DNA from 4 places in the Pantoea jilinensis genome. Region 3 is predicted to be linked to each of the others. Evidence: predicted binding sites of a transcription regulator. Region 3 holds the regulator's gene; each other region holds the start of a gene.
What was found. Region 3 encodes PurR, which represses purine synthesis genes. Its sites were predicted from a motif close to CANGCAAACGTTTGCNTG; they were not measured.

Region 1: the regulator PurR is predicted to act here: its motif matches at 1,357-1,374, upstream of purT (formate-dependent phosphoribosylglycinamide formyltransferase).
Region 2: the regulator PurR is predicted to act here: its motif matches at 3,303-3,320, upstream of KTJ90_RS17725 (NCS2 family permease).
Region 4: the regulator PurR is predicted to act here: its motif matches at 2,806-2,823, upstream of serA (phosphoglycerate dehydrogenase).

Annotation. Positions count from the first base shown of each region.
Region 1 covers NZ_CP077746.1:1,736,337-1,741,475, forward strand. Annotated here, with positions in the region: gene KTJ90_RS08050 (bifunctional 4-hydroxy-2-oxoglutarate aldolase/2-dehydro-3-deoxy-phosphogluconate aldolase) at 1-105, shown strand, start outside; gene purT (formate-dependent phosphoribosylglycinamide formyltransferase) at 140-1,318, opposite strand; gene KTJ90_RS08060 (tellurite resistance TerB family protein) at 1,484-2,140, shown strand; gene KTJ90_RS08065 (prolyl oligopeptidase family serine peptidase) at 2,266-4,329, shown strand; gene exoX (exodeoxyribonuclease X) at 4,323-4,994, opposite strand; gene KTJ90_RS08075 (DNA polymerase III subunit theta) at 4,991-5,139, opposite strand, start outside.
Region 2 covers NZ_CP077746.1:3,757,317-3,762,455, forward strand. Annotated here, with positions in the region: gene KTJ90_RS17715 (LysR family transcriptional regulator) at 1-16, shown strand, start outside; gene KTJ90_RS17720 (Na+/H+ antiporter) at 61-1,710, opposite strand; gene KTJ90_RS17725 (NCS2 family permease) at 1,856-3,205, opposite strand; gene KTJ90_RS17730 (glutathione S-transferase family protein) at 3,564-4,229, opposite strand; gene soxR (redox-sensitive transcriptional activator SoxR) at 4,269-4,754, opposite strand; gene soxS (superoxide response transcriptional regulator SoxS) at 4,855-5,139, shown strand, end outside.
Region 3 covers NZ_CP077746.1:2,257,316-2,262,454, reverse strand. Annotated here, with positions in the region: gene cfa (cyclopropane fatty acyl phospholipid synthase) at 1-526, opposite strand, end outside; gene punC (purine nucleoside transporter PunC) at 836-2,038, opposite strand; gene punR (DNA-binding transcriptional activator PunR) at 2,146-3,051, shown strand; gene purR (HTH-type transcriptional repressor PurR) at 3,048-4,073, opposite strand; gene cydH (cytochrome bd-I oxidase subunit CydH) at 4,355-4,444, shown strand; gene KTJ90_RS10655 (C40 family peptidase) at 4,488-5,139, opposite strand, start outside.
Region 4 covers NZ_CP077746.1:773,958-779,096, reverse strand. Annotated here, with positions in the region: gene zapA (cell division protein ZapA) at 1-323, shown strand, start outside; RNA gene ssrS (6S RNA) at 363-545, shown strand; gene KTJ90_RS03715 (5-formyltetrahydrofolate cyclo-ligase) at 638-1,231, shown strand; gene serA (phosphoglycerate dehydrogenase) at 1,488-2,726, opposite strand; gene rpiA (ribose-5-phosphate isomerase RpiA) at 3,006-3,665, opposite strand; gene KTJ90_RS03700 (LysR family transcriptional regulator ArgP) at 3,847-4,752, shown strand; gene KTJ90_RS03695 (oxidative stress defense protein) at 4,783-5,139, opposite strand, start outside.

The DNA of each region.
Region 1 (5,139 bases), 520 kb from region 3:
CTCTGCATCGGGGGTTCATGGCTTGTGCCTAACGATGCGCTGGAAGCGGGCAACTGGGATCGCATTACCCGCCTGGCACGCGAAGCTGTGGAAGGCGCGAAGTAAGTAATGGCGGTGAGCATTTGCTCACCGCATAACGTCAACCCTGAACCGTGACCGCGGCTGCGCTGGCAACCGCACGCGCAATCGCCTGTTCGGTGCTATCACCGCTGGCGAGCGCCACACCAAGACGACGCTGACCGCTGATCTCCGGCTTGCCGAACAGTCGCAGTTGCAGCCCTGCACCCAGTGCTGCTTCGACATTCACAAACTGTACGTTCTGGCTGGTCAGTTGCGGCAGGATAACGGCGGAAGCAGATGGACCATACTGACGAATCCCGCCAACAGGCAGACCCAGAAACGCCCGCACGTGCAGCGCAAACTCAGACAGATCCTGCGAGATCAGCGTCACCATGCCGGTGTCGTGTGGGCGCGGTGATACTTCACTGAACACCACCTCATCTCCGCAGACAAACAGCTCAACGCCAAACAGACCATAGCCGCCAAGCGCCTTAACGACCTCTGCGGCAACATCCTGTGCCCGCTGCAGCGCCAGCTCACTCATCTGCTGCGGCTGCCATGATTCACGGTAATCGCCATCTTCCTGACGATGACCAATCGGTGCGCAGAAGTGAATGCCATCGACGGCGCTGATAGTGAGCAGGGTGATCTCAAAATCGAAGTTGACGACTCCTTCCACAATGACGCGACCGGCTCCGGCGCGACCGCCCTGTTGTGCGTAGTCCCAGGCTTTATCAAGCTGGCTGGCGTCGCGGATAAAGCTCTGGCCTTTACCCGATGAACTCATCACCGGCTTCACAATGCAGGGAAAGCCAATCTCTGCAGCGGCTTCGTCGAAGCGCGCCTTGCTGTCGGCAAAGCGATAACAGGAAGTTGGCAGTGACAACTCTTCAGCCGCCAGGCGACGAATGCCTTCGCGGTTCATCGTCAGGCGTGCGGCACGGGCAGTCGGAACCACGCGCTGGCCTTGCTGCTCCAGTTCAACCAGGGTATCCGTGGCGATGGCTTCAATTTCCGGTACCACAAAATCCGGCTGCTCTTCCGCTATCAGCGCAGCCAGGGCTGCGCCATCCAGCATGTTAATCACATGGCTGCGATGGGCGACATGCATCGCCGGGGCATCGGCGTAACGATCAACCGCGATCACTTCCACCCCCAGACGCTGACACTCCAGCGCCACCTCTTTACCCAGTTCACCTGAACCCAATAGCATTACACGCGTCGCCGCCGGACGCAGTGCTGTTCCGAGAGTTGTCATACATTCCCCTAAGCAGTCAAAATTCGCGCGCAAGTATAAACGAAAACGTTTGCGTTCTCATCTTCCATCCATGTGACACCGCTTTTTGCCGTACTTTTCCCGCTCTGACGTTTCCTGACATCCTTTTGGTCAGGATAACGGCTGACATCCTGAAAGGAGTGAATGATGAATAACTGGTTGCAACAGATTCAGTCGGTGCTGACAAAGAAGAGCGGTGAGAGCAAACCGGGCGGCGGCTTAAGTGACATGCTGGCACCCGGCGCGCTGGGCGGTCTGGCTGCGATGCTGATCTCCAGTAAGTCGTCGCGCAAACTGCTGACCAAATATGGCGGCAAAGCCCTGATTGTGGGAGGGGGTGCGGCAGCAGGCGCGGTACTGTGGAACAAATACAAGCAGCGGGTTAGCGAAGCGCATCAGAATGAGCCTGACTTTGGTGTGGCACAGACGCCCGTGGACCTGCGCGCTGAGCGTCTGGTCACTGCGCTGGTGTTTGCTGCTAAAAGTGACGGGCATATCGACGATCAGGAGCGAGCCGCGATTGAGCAGAACATTCATCAATCCGGTTATGGTCAGGATGCAGAGCAACTGATTCAGAAAGCGATGAATCGCCCCCTGGATCCGCAGTGGCTGTCGGCTGATGTGAAAAATGAAGAGGAGGCGCTGGAGCTTTATTTCCTGAGTTGTGCCGCTATCGACGTCGACCACTTTATGGAGCGCAGCTATCTCTCCGCCCTGGGCGACGCCCTGAAAATTCCTCAGGATGTTCGTGATGGCATTCAACAGGACCTCGAGGCCGAAAAAGCCCGTCTGCCTGCCAGTTAAACCTTCGATTCTCCGCCAGCGGGTCACTGAAGATGTTCCGCTGGCGGCAGCTTCTCACCCTATGTCTGGCTTCCCGCTGCTGAAGTGTTACGCTTACAGATCATTACGTTGATGGAGACGGATGGATGAAAGCACCCATCGCAAAAAAAATACCCCACGAGATGACGCTGCATGGCGAGACCCGCGTTGATAATTATTACTGGCTGCGCGACGACAAACGCGAAAACAGCGAGGTTCTTGATTACCTCCGAGCCGAAAATAATTACGGCAAAAAAATCATGTCGTCGCAGCAACCGCTGCAGGACCGGGTGTTAAAAGAGATTATTGATCGGCTGCCGCCGGAAGATCACTCCGTGCCTTATGTCAAAAACGGTTACCGCTATCAGAGCCGTTATCAGAGCGGTAACGAATACCCGGCCTATTACCGTCAGCCTGCAGCAAGCGATGAATCGGGCGAATGGAGCCTGCTGCTGGATGCCAATCAGCGCGCCTCGCACAGCGATTTCTACACCATGGGCGCGCTGCATATCAGCCCGGATAACCGGGTCATGGCGCTGGCGGAAGATTTCCTGTCGCGGCGGCAATATGGCATCCGGTTCCGTAACCTGGAGAGTGGCAGCTGGTATCCCGAAGTACTGAGCAACGCCTCATCCAGCTTCGCCTGGGGCAATGACTCACGCACCCTTTACTATGTGCGCAAGCACCCGCAGACGCTGCTCTCTTATCAGGTCTGGCGACACGAACTCGGTTCGCCGCAGTCCGATGATAAGCTGGTCTATGAAGAACGCGATGACACCTATCATCTCAGCGTGCACAAGAGCACCTCCAAGCAGTTCATCATGATTGCGCTCTACAGCACTAACACCAGCGAAATCCAGTTAATCGATGCGAACTTCCCTGATGCGCAGCCGCATGTGTTTTTGCCCCGCCGTCGCGATCACGAATACAGCATCGATCATTACGATCATCAGTTTTTCATTCGATCAAACCGTGACGGGAAAAACTTCGGGCTCTACCGCAGTCGCTATCTGGATGAGTCACGCTGGGAAACGCTGATTCCTGCGCGGGAACAGGTGGTGATGGAAGATTTTCAGCTGTTCCGCGACTGGCTGGTAGTGGAAGAGCGTCAGCGCGGCTTAACCAGTCTGCGTCAGATCAACTGGGCCAGCGGCGAGACCAGCGGCATCGCCTTTGACGATCCGACCTATGTGACGTGGCTTGCTTATAATCCCACGCCCCGCACCAGCAAACTGCGTTATGGCTACTCGTCCATGACCACGCCGACCACGCTGTTTGAACTGGATATGGATACGGGTGAACGTCGCATTCTGAAACAGAGCGCGGTGAAAGGCTTTAACGCGGAAGATTACAAAAGCGAGCACCACTGGATCAAAGTCAGCGATGGCACCGAAGTGCCGGTCTCGCTGGTTTATCACCGCAAGCATTATCAGCCCGGTCAGAACCCGATGCTGGTCTATGGCTACGGCGCTTATGGCAGCAGCATGGATGCCGATTTCAGCGTCAGCCGTCTGAGCCTGCTGGATCGCGGCTTTGTCTATGCCCTGATTCAGGTACGCGGTGGCGGTGAGCTGGGACAGCAATGGTATGACGGTGGTCGTCTGCTGAACAAAATGAACAGCTTTACTGATTTTATTGAGGTGACGGATGCGCTGGTGGCACGCGGCATCGGCCACCCGGAGCGGCTTTATGCCATGGGCGGTAGCGCAGGCGGGCTGTTGATGGGCGGGGTCATTAACCTGGCACCAGAACGGTTCCACGGCGTGGTGGCTCAGGTGCCATTTGTGGATGTGGTTACCACGATGCTGGATGAGTCGATCCCGCTGACCACCGGTGAGTATGACGAGTGGGGCAACCCCAATGATCCTGAATATTACCGTTATATCCGCCAGTACAGCCCCTATGACAATATCGAGGCGAAGGATTATCCCCATCTGCTGGTCACGACTGGTCTGCACGACTCACAGGTGCAGTACTGGGAACCGGCCAAGTGGGTGGCGAAGCTGAGGTTGATGAAAACCGACAATAATCTTCTGCTGCTCTGCACCGACATGGATGCCGGCCACGGCGGCAAGTCCGGACGCTACAAAGCCTACGAAGGGATCGCGATGGAGTACACTTTCCTGCTCGGACTGGCGCAGGGTACCTTGCCGCCAGCCCAGGATTACTGAGATTCAGAGAGGTATTTATTCAGCGCCTGCCGCAATGGCGGGCGCAAATCACTGACATTATTCAGTACCCACTTCAGGTAGCCGGGATCTTTTCTGGCAATTACGGCAATCGCCTGGCCGCGATATTTGCCGAACGGCAGAATGTCGTAGCGCTGGGCCGCCGGTTGCGAACGCACAATCATTTCGGAGGCACTCCAGCCGGAGGTCTCCATGATACGGATCAGCAGCGCCGCCGTGACATAGCAGTCATACAGTGCGCGGTGCGCATGAAGCTCAGCGGGTGGCGTGACATCCAGCTTCAGCGAATGACGTAACGCCTGGTTGCCATATTTAATGCCCGGCCAGAGCTGGCGCGCCAGCTGCATGGTGCAGATCCATTCGCCGTACATTTCAGGCAGCATCCGCCGATCAAAACTGGCGTTGTGCGCGACATAAAAAGCGCTGCCGTAATAGCGTGGAATCGCTTCTTCAATCGTGGGTTTACCGGCGACCATTGCTTCGGTGATGCGATGTACAGCCATCGCCTGACGGCTGATCGGGCGGTCCGGTAGGGTCAAATCGCTCATTGGATTCACAATTCTACCGTCGACCACATCCACGGACGCAACTTCAACTACGCCGCCCTGCAGGCCGCAGGTTTCGGTATCAATAACGCGGAACATCATTGCTTCATCTTCGGTTCATAAGGAAGGCGCGACAGGCTGAGTGATGCCTGACGGTATTGCATCAGACGCTGACGAAACCAGTCACGCAGCGCTTCAGGCTGCTCCTGCGCCACCATCTCGGCGACGACCGGCATGTTATAGCGCT
Region 2 (5,139 bases), 1.5 Mb from region 3:
GCGCCTGTCGGTGTGAAAGGCTGGCACGCCCGCATGAATGCGCAGGCGTGCCGGTCAGACTTACTCTTCTTTTTCGATCAGCAACGCTTCCAGTAGGTCCAAATCGTGCAGTAACGTCTGCATCGTCTCATTGGAAATTTGCTGGGTCGCGCGCAGATGATAGAGCTCCGCGCGCTCGGCACGCAATCCGGTCAGACGGAAGCGACGCTCAAGGTTCTCAGCATACAGCGCGTGTTCGAGGTCATTCTTTCCTTCGGCACGACGACGCAGGTTGCCAATCACTCGCAGACTCACCTCTTTGAGCAGTTCCGGATCGATGTTCTCTTCCGATCCGTTATCCAGTCGCTCTTCCATCTTGTGAAGGCTTTCAATCGCGGCGCCTGCCATTACCGCACGGGCATTCTGCAGCTCACGGCGGTGCGCACCTTTATCAATGGTATCCACGCCACGCAGGAGAATCGGCAGCAGCACTACGCCCACCAGCAATGAGAACAGAATCACACCGGTGGCGATAAACACCAGCTCATAACGCGCCGGGAAAGGCTCGCCATTGGTCAGGAACAGCGGAATCGACAGCACACCGGCCAGCGTAATGGCACCGCGCACTCCAGCAAAAGAGGCGATCAACAGCTCACGTAGCGAGTAGTTAGAGAACTCCATCGGCTTCTTCTTCAGCAGCCGTTTGCTGAAACGCTGCATAATCCACAGCCAGCCAAAACGCACGATCATCAGCGCGGCGTAGACCAGCCCGATATCGGCAAACAGCATCCAGAGTTCGACGTTCGGATCGGCCTGTGCCTGGTCGATTGAGGTCTGCAGAATATCCGGCAGCTGCAGGCCCAGCATCAGGAAGACCATGCCGTTGAACACGAACTCCAGCATCTGCCAGACGCTGTTTGCACGCAGACGCATCGCCAGCGGGGCCTGACGAATAATACCGGAACGGGTGATGGTCATACCGGCCGCCACCGCCGCCAGGATGCCTGAAACACCCAGATGTTCAGCAATCAGATAAGAGGCGAAAGGCAATAGCAGCAGCAGTACGGTCTGAGTGGCCGGATCGTCACCGCTCCAGCGGCTGAGCAGGCGCAACGACTTACCGTAGAGCCAGCAGATTGCCACACCCGCGACCAGGCCACCCACGGCGACCTTCAGAAACTCAATGCTGGCACCGCCCCAGGTAAACACCATCGTGCCCATGGCAACGGCCACGGCAAATTTCAGTGAAACCAGACCCGATGCATCATTCATCAGGGCTTCACCCTGCACAATCGACATAATCTTTTTGGGAATGCGGCCTTCACCCACAATGCCGGAAAGCGCCACGGCATCGGTAGGCGACAACACGGCCGCCAGCGCCAGCGCCGGAATCAACGGGATACCCGGCACCAGCCAGTAGATCAGATAGCCAATGCCGAACACCGTAATCAGCACCAGCGCCAGCGCTAAGCCAATTATCTCGCGGCCATGATGCAGGAACTCACTGATGGGCGTCTTCCAGCCATCCGCAAACAGCAACGGCGGAATGAACAGCACCAGAAACAGCTCTGGATCAAAGTCGACATGCAGACCAAACGTTGGCCAGGCCAGCATCGCACCCACGGCGATCTGAACGAGTGGCAAGGGGATCTGAAAAGGGAGAATACGAGCCGCGACGCCAGAGAGCGACACGACCAGCGTCATGATGAGAATTGTAAAAAAGATTTCCATGCTTTCCTTAGGCGTCGTTTCTTTCAATCATTGGTTAAGCATTAAAGTGTAAAACAAACTGCGGTGAAGGGTGTCAGCTACGCGTGCGCCGGGCGGGAAAAAAGTGACAAATACCGGGCGCACAAGCGCACGCCCGGTTGTGCCGTCAGATAGCCCAGCCACCGGCGTAAAATGCCACCAGCGCGACAGCAATAATGACCGTACCGACGTTGAGCTTACGCCATTCACCGGCAAAGAGGCGGCCCACCACCAGGCTGGCAAAACCGATCATGATGCCGGTTACGATGTTGCAGGTGAGCACAATGATCACGGCCGTTAGCAGGCCCGACATCGCATCGACAAAATCATTGAAGTCGACTTTTGCCACGTTGCTGAGCATCAGCAGCCCCACATACATTAAGGCGGGTGCGGTCGCGTAAGCCGGCACCAGATAAGCCAGCGGTGACATAAACAGAATAGCGAGAAACAGCAGGCCAACCACAATCGCAGTAAGACCCGTTTTGCCGCCTGCTGCGGTGCCTGCCGCCGATTCGATATAGACCGCAGCCGGTGATGCGCCCACCAGTCCCGCGAACAGGCTGCTGACAGAATCACTGGTCAGCGCACGGCCACCATTAATAATCTGCCCCTGTTTATCCAGCAGATTGGCCTGACCCGCGACCGCGCGAATCGTGCCGGTAGCGTCAAAGACCGCGGTCATCACGAGTGCCAGTACGCTGGGCAGCACCACCGGCTGCATCGCGCCCATAATGTCCAGGCTAAACAGCAGCGACTGACCGCTGGCATCACGCAGGCTTGGCAGTGCAAACAGTCCCTGCCAGGTCACCGCAGGGTCAAAGATCAGGCCCAGCAGTGAAATAGCGATAATCGTCAGCAGAATGCCGCCGGGCACCCGACGCTTCTCCAGTCCAATAATCGCGGCCAGTCCCAGCAGCGTCATCATCACCGGGAAACTGGTGAAGTGGCCCAGTGCCACCGGCAGGCCCGGTGCCGGATTTTTTACGACCAGCCCGACGCCGTCAGCCGCAATCAGCAGCAGAAAAAGGCCAATCCCGACGCCGGTTCCGTGCGCTACACCCATTGGCAGATTACGCAGGATCCAGGCGCGGATGCCGGTCACCGAGATCAGGGTAAACAGCAGGCCCATCAGAAACACTGCACCCAGCGCCACCGGCACGCTGATGTGCTGACCCAGCACCAGGCTGAAAGCGGTAAAGGCGGTTAAAGAGATCGCACAGCCAATCGCCATCGGCAGATTGGCCCATAGCCCCATAAGGAGGGAGCCAAAGCTGGCGACCAGGCAGGTGGCGACAAACACGGCGGAGGGGGAGAAACCGGCTTTGCCCAGCATTCCCGGCACCACGATGACGGAGTAGACCATCGCCAGGAAGGTGGTGAGTCCGGCCAGAATTTCCTGCCGCACGCTGCTGCCGCGCGCCGAGATCGAGAACCAGGCGTCCAGTTTTCCACTGGCCGGGCGTGATTCAGTTGACATAGTTGAGCCTCAAATTTCTTGTTGTGTGGATCGCTCTGCGACCATCGCTGTCCCTGGAATAAGCGGGTAGACGGCGTCACTGCCCGGTTTAACCTGGCAGGCAAACGTTTACCTTGCCGCAGATAGTTAGCCGCTAAAATCGGCCAGATAAAAAGGCAGGGGATTATCGGGCGTTTAGCGGCACATTTTCAACAGCAACAGGGAGATTCATCAGCATAAAAATCAGAGATAAAGAGGGGATAGGCGTCCGGTACAAGCCATGATCACTCGCTGACATCCTGAAGTTAAAGCGATTTTCCGGAGAAAAAGCGCACCGGCGCAGGCATGAGGAGATCCGACGCGCCGGTGGAAAAGAGAACTAACCTGGCAGTGAAAGCTCGCCGCCCTGATCAATCGCACGTTGCCAGGCAGCACGCTGCTGCACGGTCTGAAGCCATTTCTGCGTGGCAGGCATCTGATCGAGTCCGGCACGTTGCGCCAGCGCCAGCAGCGGAAAGCTCATCTGGATATCCGCAATCGAGAAACGCTGGCCGGCAAACCAGGGATGCGTAGCCAGATGCTGTTCGATCATCTGCATGTGCGGCTTCAGCTGTTTATCCAGGAAAGCTTTCTGCACGCCTTTGCCGAATGCTGCCCCAACCGGACGCAGCAGCCAGGGCACCGGTGCTTTGCCCATCTGACCAAAGATTAGCTTCATGACCAGCAGTGGCATCAGCGAGCCTTCGGCATAATGCAGCCAGTAGCGGCACTGTAGCCGTGATTCCTCATCACTGACTTTCAGTCGGAACGCGTGGTCATGTTTCTCTTCAAGATATTCGAGAATGGCACCGGATTCTGCCACCACCCGATTGCCATCGGTAATGACGGGCGATTTCCCCAGCGGATGCACTTTTCTTAACGCCTCCGGAGCCAGCATGGTCGGTTCGCGTTGATAGCGTTTAATCTGGTACGGCACTTCAAGCTCTTCCAGCAGCCACAGCACCCGATGTGAGCGCGATTTCTCGAGATGGTGAACGGTGATCATCATGATTCCCTGTGTTTTGACCTTCACCAAGTATAGACGTCACTCTGTATCGGTATGTTTATCATCCTGTTCCGGGTCGAGTAGCACGGCACCTGAGCCCTGCTGACCCAGCCGATCGCCGGGGTTGCGCAGCGGGCAGTCGCGCATCGACAGGCAGCCGCAGCCGATACAGCCATCGAGGTCATTGCGCAGGCGGGTCAGGGTTTCAATACGCTTATCCAGCTCTTCGCGCCAGTGCTGCGTCAGGGCATCCCACTCTGGTGTGGACATACGCTTGTTTGCGGGAATATGGTCCAGACTGTCACTCACGGTCGCCAGCGGAATACCGATGCGCTGCGCAATCTTGATAATCGCGACACGTCGCAGCACGTCACGGCTGTATCGCCGCTGATTGCCGCTATTTCGCGTGCTGGAGATCAATCCTTTTGTCTCATAGAAGTGCAGCGCCGAGACCGCCACACCGCTACGGCGCGCCACTTCACCCGGTGTTAAAACCGGTTTTGGATAGTTGCGTTCTTTTTTCATCAGGCTCTTTACCTCAAGTTAACTTGAGGAATTATACTTGCTCTCCATCGAAACCCCTAAACTCCCATTAGCGTTTATTAAACACCAGAAGGATGAGGCCATGATGCAAGAAGAGATCATTCATTCCCTGACGCACTGGATTGACCAGAACCTGGATAAGAGCTTGTCGATTGATGAAGTTGCGGCCAAATCGGGCTATTCGAAATGGCATCTGCAGCGTATGTTCCGTTCCGTAACGAAACAAACGCTGGGTGGCTATATTCGTGAGCGCCGCCTGACGCTGGCAGCTGAAGCTTTGTCACAGACACAGCGACCGGTGTTTGATATTGCGATGCAGTATGGCTATGACTCGCAGCAGACCTTTTCCCGCGTGTTTCGTCGTCAG
Region 3 (5,139 bases):
AGCCAATATCCAGCAGCGACATCCCGGGTTCCAGCGCTAATTTCCGGCAGATCATATCCAGCTTGGCTTCCTGTGCTGTCGCCAGCGTCGTGGCCTCTTTCCAGTAGCCACAGGAATATTGCATATAAGGATCAAGCATCAGTGAAAAAAGATCGTTGCCGAGATCGTAATGCTCTTTACCGACAATCCAGGCCCGTTTTTTTGATTGCAGATTCGTTAAGCGAGCGGCGGCAATGCGCAACGTATCTTTAAAATGATGAGGCAATTGCTGATCGAGTTTATGTTTAAGTACGTGGTGAAAGAACATATCCAGCCGGTCACACTCCCACCATCCATCCATATAGCTCTCACCGAGCCCAAGTGAACCCTCCTGCAGAACACGTTTAAAAAAACCTGGATGCGTGACATGAATATCCCATGGACGTGAACCATTGATTTCGACATCCGCTGATTCCAGCAGTTCATGAACGATGCGATACCAATGGTTCTCTTCCGGGCTCACTACTTCAGCATAAGATGAACTCATAGCTTTTCCACCACCTGTCCAATCTGAACCTGAACAAAGAGTAGCCAATTTCGTCAGGCATTGAGAAACGTTACGGATGACTCCGCACACCGGTTATTGTGTGATACAGAGGACTGGAATAGCCTGCAGCTGGACGGGCAAGATGAGAATAACGCGCGCGAATACCGTCCCGGCAACAGGGTGCCAATCAGATTATTACGTTATTATATTGTTGATTTATTACAGATTTGTTGACCCGAATGAGTATATTCTCACGCGGGTCAATATTCAATGACTTATTGTTAGGATGCTAACTAAGAAGTCAGTGTGTCAGTGATTATCCTGGCAGGCAGGTTGCGCTGAGGCAACAACACTTTGTGCGCTGTCGGCACGCTGCATGGCGAAGCCGAACAGCGCGAGCACAATGGTCGCCGTCATCGTGAGTGTGGTGGTAAACAGCGCCTGAGTTAATCCGGCTGATACCGCCAGGCTTGCGGCGAAGCACAGACCTAACTGCAGTGTGTTCTGCAATGCGGCCGCTTTGCCGGTAGCATTCGGGAAGGGCATTAATGCACTGGAGACCACAATCGGATAGATCGCGCCGTTCGCCAGCGCCATGCCGCAGAATGGAACCATCAGGCTAACCAGCGTGCTGTTGCCGGCAAGCGCAACAGCAAACAGCGCCAGAATGCTCAGGCTGTAGATACCCAGTAACCAGGGCAGCAACTGTGAACCGTTAAAGCGGTTGAGCAGGGCGCGACAGCCGAAGCCACCTATCAAAAAGGCGAGGGTCTGTGGCACATAACTCAGGCCGATGTCGGCAGGCGAGAGACCTAAATCTGCCAGAATAAACGGCGAACCCGTCAGCCAGGCAAAGAAGCTGGCAGAACAGGCTGAGTAGATCAGCACGTTGCCGCTATAAACCCGCGATTTGAGCAGGGTAAAGAAACCCGGCTGTGCCTTTTTTTCACCTGCGACTTTGCGAACAGTGGGCAGACGCAGCGTGGTCAGAATCAGGGCTACCGCAATCAGGGTCAGCACCAGGAAGATTGAACGCCAGTGGAAATGACCAATCAGCCAGGCGCCCAGCAACGGGGCCAGTGCCGGAGAGAGTGCAACCAGCGGCATAATGGTGGCGAAAACTTTGTTGGCACGTGCGGCAGGGTAGCGATCCACGACCAGTGCCTGCCAGCTAACGGCAGCAGCACAGACGCCAATCGCCTGAACAAAACGTAGCGCCAGCATCAGATAGATATCATTGACCCACAGCATGCCTGCACAACCGATCCCAAACATGGCCAGCCCGGTAAGCAGCACAGGTTTACGGCCAATGCGATCGGAAAGGGGTCCCCAGAAGAGCTGACCCACAGCGAAGCCTCCCAGAAAAAGACTCATACTGGCGCTGATCAGGCCGGGTGAGGTGTTAAACGTTTGCTGCATCGCGCCGAAGGCGGGCAGGTACATATCGGTGGCTAAAAAGCCGAGCATGCTCAGCAGGGCAAGGTAAGGCATAAATCCTTTATTCGACAACATCTCATTCTCATTTTTGCAGGATAAACGCGGCAGAGTGTAAAAGGTGCGTTTGCTGCTGTGAAACGGTAATATTTGCCGCTTGCTGTTAAAAATTTTGAAGGCAGATTATGTGGTCAGAATATGCATTAGAAGTGGTTGACGCAGTCGCCCGTGGCGGCAGCTTTAGCGCTGCTGCGCAGGAGTTACATCGGGTGCCCTCTGCCATCAGTTACACGGTGCGGCAGCTGGAGAGCTGGCTGGCGGTGCCGCTGTTTGAGCGTCAGCACCGTGAAGTGGTACTGACTCCGGCAGGCGAGCATTTTGTCCGTGAAGGGCGCAGCGTCATCAAAAAAATGCTAGCCACACGACGACAGTGTCAGCAGCTGGCCAACGGCTGGCGCGGTCAGCTCAGCATCGCGGTTGACCGTATCGCTAAACCTCAGCGCACCCCGCAACTGGTTAAAGATTTCTATCGCCATTTCCCCGACATGGAGCTGATCATCAGTTATGAAGTTTTTAACGGCGTCTGGGATGCGCTGGCCGATGGCCGGGTAGAAGTGGCCATTGGGGCCACCCAGGCGATTCCGGTGGGCGGACGTTTTGCGTTTCGCGATATGGGCACACTCAACTGGCGCTGCGTGGTCGCGCCCGATCATCCCCTGACGCAGGCGAGCCAGATCGATGACGACACGCTGCGTAGCTGGCCGTCACTGGTGCTGGAAGATACTTCACGCGCACTGCCGCGCCGAATGACATGGACGCTGGATAACCAGCGCAGGCTGGTGGTGCCGGAATGGCAAACCGGGCTGGAGTGCGTGCAGGCGGGATTGTGTGTGGCGATGGTGCCCGGTCATCTTGCCAGGCCACTGCTCGACAGCGGCGATCTGGTTGAACTGACTCTGCCGGTGGCGTTTCCGGACAGTCCCTGCTGTGTCAGCTGGGCTGAGGATCGCGCATCACCGGCGACTGGCTGGTTGCTCAGCTACCTGGGTGATGCGCAAACGCTTAATCAGGAGTGGTTAAGCGAGGATTAACGGCGATAGTCGCGGAATGGACCGTCGGCCACCGAGCGGCGCTCAATCAGCGTAGGGTGTACTTCAATCGTCTGTGACACTTCACGCTTACTGGTGATGCGGTCCAGCAGCATATCCAGCGCTTTTTCACCTAACTGAGCTTTAGGCTGATGCACGGTGGTCAGGGCCGGTGCGAAATAGCGGGCGTTGCGCACATTATCATAACCGATCACCGAAATATCCTGCGGTACGCGCAAACCCATTTCGTCGGCGGCGCAAATTGCACCCATTGCCATGATATCACCACCGCAGAACACCGCCGTCGGGCGCTGTTTCTGTGACAGGATCTGCTGCATCGCCTGATAGCCCGACTCCGGCTCAAAGTCACCCTGGACAATCCACTCGGCGCGCGGCTGAATGCTGGCTTCTTCCAGCGCCTTCAGGAAACCGGCATGACGTCCGCCACCGGTATTACGCTCCATCTGACCGGGGATAGCACCAATGTCGCGGTGACCGCGTTCAATCAGATAGCGTCCTGCCAGATAGCCGCCCTGGAACGCGTTATCCAGAACCGTGTCGGTGAAGTCGGCGCGCGATTCGCCCCAGTCCATTACCACCATCGGGATGTTACGGTTCTCTTCCAGCATCTGCAGCAGGTCGTCTGGATATTCTGAGCACATCACCAGCAGACCATCGACACGCTTCTGCGCCATCATGCTGAGATAGGCGCGCTGTTTTTGCAGATCGTTATGCGAATTCCCCAGAATCAGCGTATAGCCTTTGTCAAAACAGTGATTCTCAATCGCTTCAATAATCTCTGCGAAATAGGGGGCTTCGCTGGAGGTCGCCAGCAGGCCCAGCGTTCTGGTGTGATTCACTTTCAGGCTGCGCGCCACGGCGCTTGGCGAATAGTGCAGTTCTTTTATCGCCTGCCAGACCGCGTTGCGCGTCTCTTCTGCGACAAAGCGGGTTTTATTGATGACGTGCGAAACTGTCGTCGTTGAGACGCCAGCGCGTTTCGCCACATCTTTAATTGTTGCCATGAAAATCGGACTCCAGTGCTTATCTAACTCTATGATAAGCGTAGTGTTAAACGTTTGCGTCTGCTCAGGGTTTTTTCCGCAAAAATGCCGCGTTTCTGGCCGGTTTACAGGCCGCTGGCGAAAATCAAACGCCTGAAAACCGGCGCAAACGGAATCAGGATTGCGCGCGTTGCGCAACAAAGGCGGGATTCTAACAAGGCTGAACGGATAAAACGAGATTTTTACCGGGCCCTGTGGGAAAATGCGATATCCCCACAAATTGTGTGACTAAGGAGCAAACAATGAGTACCGATCTTAAACTGGCTTTAATGACGACTGCGGGCTGTCTGCTGATGATTGTAGCCTTTAGTTTTACCGCCATTCTGCACTAAAAAAAAGCCGGGAATCTCCCGGCTTTTTACGACTGTTTTCTGGTTAGCGTATGGTTTTCGGCGTCATCACACGACGGGCACCAATGTAATGACGCTGCCAGTAATCTTCCCCTAATGCGCTAATCTGAATGTCTTTTCCGGTACGCGGTGACTGGATAAACTTGCCATCTCCCAGGTACACGCCAACGTGATCCGCTGTACCGCGACCATTAATACGGAAGAAGACCAGATCGCCTTTCTCCAGCGACTCACGCTTGATGGGTGCGGCGTCACGCAGGTGATACATCTCATTAGCGGTACGCGGAATCTTAAACTTCACCAGATCTTTATAGGCGTACCAGACCAGGCCGCTGCAATCGAAGCCGGTATGCGGCGAAGTGCCGCCCCACTGGTAGGGTTTACCCAGCTGGCCCATCAGTTTGGTCATCGCGGTTTCGCGAGCCTTCTGATAACGCTGACGGTGGGATTTGCTCATTTTAATCGTGCCCGGCTCGCTGGTGGTGACCTCAGCGGTTTTTAGCAGGCGCTGATGGCCATAGCGTTTCTTCTCTTTGTTCTTTTGCTGGCTTTTGCTTATACGGGCGGTTTTAAGCGAGGTCTTCTTAGCAGGCGTCTGTTTGGCAGTGAGTTCGACTTTTTTCTGTTTTTTCGTTTTAAGTTTTTGAACAGGGCTGAGGCGAGTCTTTTTCGTCACC
Region 4 (5,139 bases), 1.5 Mb from region 3:
CACAACCGGTAGATTTACAAATTTTTGGTCGTTCGTTGAGAGTGAATTGTCCGCCAGAGCAGCAAGATGCGCTCAATAGCGCGGCTGAAGATCTCAATCAACGGTTGCAAGATCTAAAAGTTCGCACTAGAGTCACCAATACAGAACAACTGGTGTTCATCGCCGCGTTAAACGTCTGCCACGAGCTGGCGCAAGAGAAAGTGAAAACGCGCGATTATGCTGCTAATATGGAACAGCGTATCCGTATGTTGCAGCAGACGATTGAACAGGCATTAGTTGAGCAAGGTCGCATCTCTGAGCGTGAGGGTGCGAAGTTCGAATAAAACTTCATGGTTGCTATACTAAAGTAACGGTGAGGTAAATTTTCTCTGAGATGTTTGCATGTGGGCCAGTCCCCTGAGCCGATATTTCGAAAAAACAGAATGTGACGCTCGTAACCTGTGTGCATGCTCGGTTCGTCCGAGAAGCCTGATGGTTATGACGGCATGTTCACCTTGAACCAAGGGTTCAAGGGTTACAGCCTACGGCGGCATCTCGGAGATCTCTCTTCCTGCAGTCCTGCTTTCATCCCCATACCGACATGTTATAGTCGCTGTTCAGCGACTTATCAGGCGGGGAAATCATGTCTGAATCTTCCATGTCATCACGTTCAATGATACAGCGTCAGGTTATCCGTCAGCAGGTACGCCATTTGCGCCGTGCAATGACTGAAGATCAGCAGGCCCAGGCGGCCGAACAGCTCGCTGAACTTGCCCTTAACTATGCGCCGATTACTCACGCGCGCAACATTGCCCTGTTCCTGTCAGTTGATGGTGAGCTGAATACCCGTCCGCTGATTGCCAGGCTCTGGCATCTGAAGAAAGCGGTCTATCTGCCCGTTTTGCATCCCTTCTCGCCCGGTCATTTACTGTTTCTGCGCTACACGCCCGATACCCCATTGCATATCAATAAACTACGTATTCCTGAACCGCCGCTGGATATCCGGCAGTTGATCACGCTTGATCAGCTGGATCTGATGATGGTGCCATTGGTTGCGTTTGATCAGCATGGGCAGCGTCTGGGCATGGGCGGCGGCTTCTACGATCGCACCCTGCAGAACTGGCGACAGCACGGCTTTTTGCCGGTTGGTCTGGCCCACGATTGTCAGCAGGTCGATAGCCTGCCGGTGGCAGAATGGGATGTACCTTTGCCGGCGGTAATGACGCCGTCAAAGCTCTGGCAGTGGGAGTAGAAGAGCCGCTGTTATGGGCTTTTTCAGACGGATCAGCACCCCGAATCAGGGCGAATTTTGCAACAATGAAATAGCACCACGCTAAGGGGACACGGTAAGAAGAGGAAAGCGGCCCCCGCGCGGGCCAGGCAGTCAGGAATGACGTGTTTGCGACTTTCCGATCTGACCGTTTTTCCTGAGCAGGCTCAGCCTCACAGCAGATCGTACCTGATAGCACGAAGTGGCGCTATTTAGCGCCACTTCGTGTCTGCATCGCTTAGTAAAGCAGACGGGCGCGGATAGTACCCGGAATCGCCTTCATCAGCTGCAGCGCGTTCTCGGCCACTTCTGGCTCGGCATCAATGTCGATAACCACATAGCCCATAAACGGCGAGGTTTGCAGATACTGGGCGGCGATGTTGATGCCCTGCTCTGCGAAGATCTGGTTGATGGCTGTCAGCACGCCTGGACGGTTCTCATGGATGTGCAGCAGACGACTGGCGCTGATACCGTGAATCGGCAGTGAGACTTCCGGGAAGTTAACAGCTGACAGCGTCGAGCCGTTATCGGAATATTTCGCCAGCTTGCCCGCCACTTCAATCCCGATGTTCTCCTGCGCTTCTTCCGTCGAACCGCCAATGTGCGGCGTCAGGATCACGTTGTCGAATTCGCTCAGTGGAGAGATAAACGGCTCGCTGTTGGTGGCGGGTTCTGTCGGGAAGACGTCGATGGCCGCGCCACCAACATGTTTACTGGCCAGCGCATCACACAGCGCCGGGATATCGACTACGGTACCGCGTGAGGCGTTAATCAGCAGCGCACCGGGCTTCATCTGCGCCAGCTGTTCTGCACCGATCATATCCTGTGTTGAGGCAGTTTCCGGCACGTGCAGGCTGACAACGTCGCTCATGTTGAGCAGATCGGCCAGATGGCGTACCTGGGTAGCATTCCCCAGCGGCAACTTGTTTTCAATGTCGTAGAAGAAAACATGCATGCCCAGGCTTTCTGCCAGCACGCCCAGCTGCATCCCGATATGACCGTAACCGATGATACCCAGCTTTTTGCCACGTGCTTCAAATGAGCCTTTGGCAATCTTGTTCCAGATGCCACGGTGCGCTTTCGCGTTCGCTTCCGGGATGCCACGCAGCATCAGCAGCATCTCACCAATCACCAGCTCCGCAACCGAGCGGGTATTGGAGAACGGCGCGTTGAACACCGGAATACCCCGGCTGGCAGCAGCCTGCAGATCAACCTGGTTGGTGCCGATACAGAAACAGCCAACGGCGACCAGCTTTTCAGCGGCCGCAAAAATCTCTTCAGTAAGCTGGGAGCGGGAACGGATACCAATGAAGTGCGCATCGCGAATCGATGCTTTTAACGCGTCGGAGTCCAGCGCGCCCTTGTGGAATTCGATGTTGGTATAGCCTGCAGCCCGCAGGTTATCCAGCGCGCTCTGATGGACACCTTCCACCAGCAGGAACTTAATCTTATCTTTTTCCAGTGATACCTTTGCCATTTCCCAATCCTATTCAGCATTCAATGAGGACTACCATAAGCCAGCCTTCTGTCAAAATATCAAAAAAATCGCGTCCGGCAATACAAACGATTGCCCGGCAGCCAGCACGGCAGCGGCTGCCAGCAGTACATTGCCGGACAAAATCATGAGAGAGGCAAAGAAGAGAGAACGAACCCGCTGCCGATGACGCTTATGTGACATAAGTCACCAAATTTCACCAGTGTGAGAAAAGATGATTTTCAGGCAGAAATAACTGACGCCTTTACGGCGCCAGACAGATCATTTTTTGATAGTTTTGACCCCATCAGGTCCGCCAATCAGTGCAATATCGGCACCGCGCGCGGCAAAAAGGCCGACAGTGACGACGCCAGGCAACGCATTGATGGTTTTTTCCAGCTCAATCGGATCCAGGATACGCAGATTATGCACGTCGAGAATAATGTTACCGTTATCCGTTACCACGTTCTGACGATACTCCGGTAAGCCGCCCATTTTCACCAGCTGACGCGCCACATAACTGCGTGCCATCGGAATCACTTCAACCGGCAGCGGGAAGCGGCCCAGTACATCCACCTCTTTCGAGGCGTCAGCGATACAGATAAAGGTTTCAGCCACTGCAGCCACAATCTTTTCACGCGTCAGCGCCGCGCCGCCGCCTTTAATCATCTGCATCTGCGGGTTGATCTCATCCGCGCCATCGACGTAAACCGACAGCACATCAATCTCATTCAGGTCAAAAACCTGAATGCCCAGGCTTTTCAGCTTCTGGGTGGAGGCATCTGAGCTGGAGACGGCACCGTCGATCTGATGCCTGACCGTGGCAAGCGCATCGATAAAGTGGGCAGCGGTGGAGCCGGTGCCTACGCCAACAATGGTGCCCGGCTGCACGTAATCAAGTGCAGCCCAGCCAACGGCTTTTTTCAGTTCATCCTGGGTCATGGTATGTTTAAAACCTGTGCGACAACGAAGTGCGCGTAGTATAAAACAAGGCTTGCTGAAAATGCTCGGCTGACCGACGTGGATTTATCGCTTTGCAAGCCAGTCCACAAAAACAAGAGAACCATCACAGATAACAGTTTTGTGGCATAGTGACGTCCATCCTGAAGGAGAATGAATATTAATGAAACGCCCGGATTATCGAACGCTTCAGGCGCTGGATTCAGTGATCCGCGAACGCGGATTTGAGCGTGCCGCACAAAAATTGTGTATCACTCAGTCTGCAGTTTCACAGCGAATCAAGCAGCTGGAGAACCTGTTTGGTCAGCCGCTGCTGGTGCGCACTGTGCCGCCGCGCCCGACCGAACAGGGCCAAAAACTACTGGCGTTACTGCATCAGGTGGAATTGCTGGAAGAGGAGTGGCTGGGCGATGAGAACAGTGGCACCACGCCGCTGCTGCTGTCGCTGGCGGTCAACGCCGACAGTCTGGCGACCTGGTTGCTGCCTGCGCTAAAAGATGTGCTGGCTGACTCCCCCGTTCGCCTGAATCTGCAGGTTGAAGATGAAACACGCACTCAGGAGCGTCTGCGTCGGGGTGAAGTGGTGGGTGCGGTGAGTATTCAGCCGCAGCCGCTGCCGAGTTGCCTGGTGGATCAGTTGGGTGCGCTCGACTACTTGTTTGTGGCGTCACGCGACTTTGCTGAACGCTTCTTTCCAAACGGCGTTACCCGCTCTGCCCTGCTGAAAGCGCCTGCCGTGGCTTTTGATCATCTTGATGATATGCACCAGGCTTTCCTGCAGCAGAACTTTGACCTTTCACCTGGCAGTGTGCCCTGCCACATTGTGAACTCGTCTGAAGCCTTTGTGCAGATGGCCCGACAGGGATCGACCTGCTGTATGATCCCACATCTTCAGATTGAACGTGAGCTGGCGAGCGGTGAGTTAATCGATTTGACGCCGGGATTGTATCAGCGCCGGATGCTCTACTGGCATCGGTTTGCGCCTGAAAGCCGGTTAATGCGTCGGGTGACCGATGCGCTGATTGCACATGGACATCGGGTGCTGCGTCAGAATGACGTCGCCGCCTGAAAACAAAAACGGGGCAAAAGCCCCGTTTTTTTATTGTGCCGCGTTGGGCTTAATCTCAAACACTACATCAACCTGATCGTCAAAGTTGATGCTCTGCTGGTCATAAGTCTCCTGCGCCGAGGTATCTGCCGCTGCCGCCGCTTTGTACATGCGGTTCATCGGCATTGGCTGATAGTTGGCGACCTGATAACGGATGCTGTAGATCGATCCCAGCTTCGCGTTAAAGCCTTCAGCCAGTTGCGATGCCTGCTGAGTGGCGTTTTTAATCGCCGCTTTACGCGCCTGCTCTTTATAGCTTTCCGGGTTTGCCACGCCTAACTCGACGCTACGCACCTCATTCAGACCGGATTTCAGTGCTCCGTCCAGCAGATCATTCAGCTTGTCCAG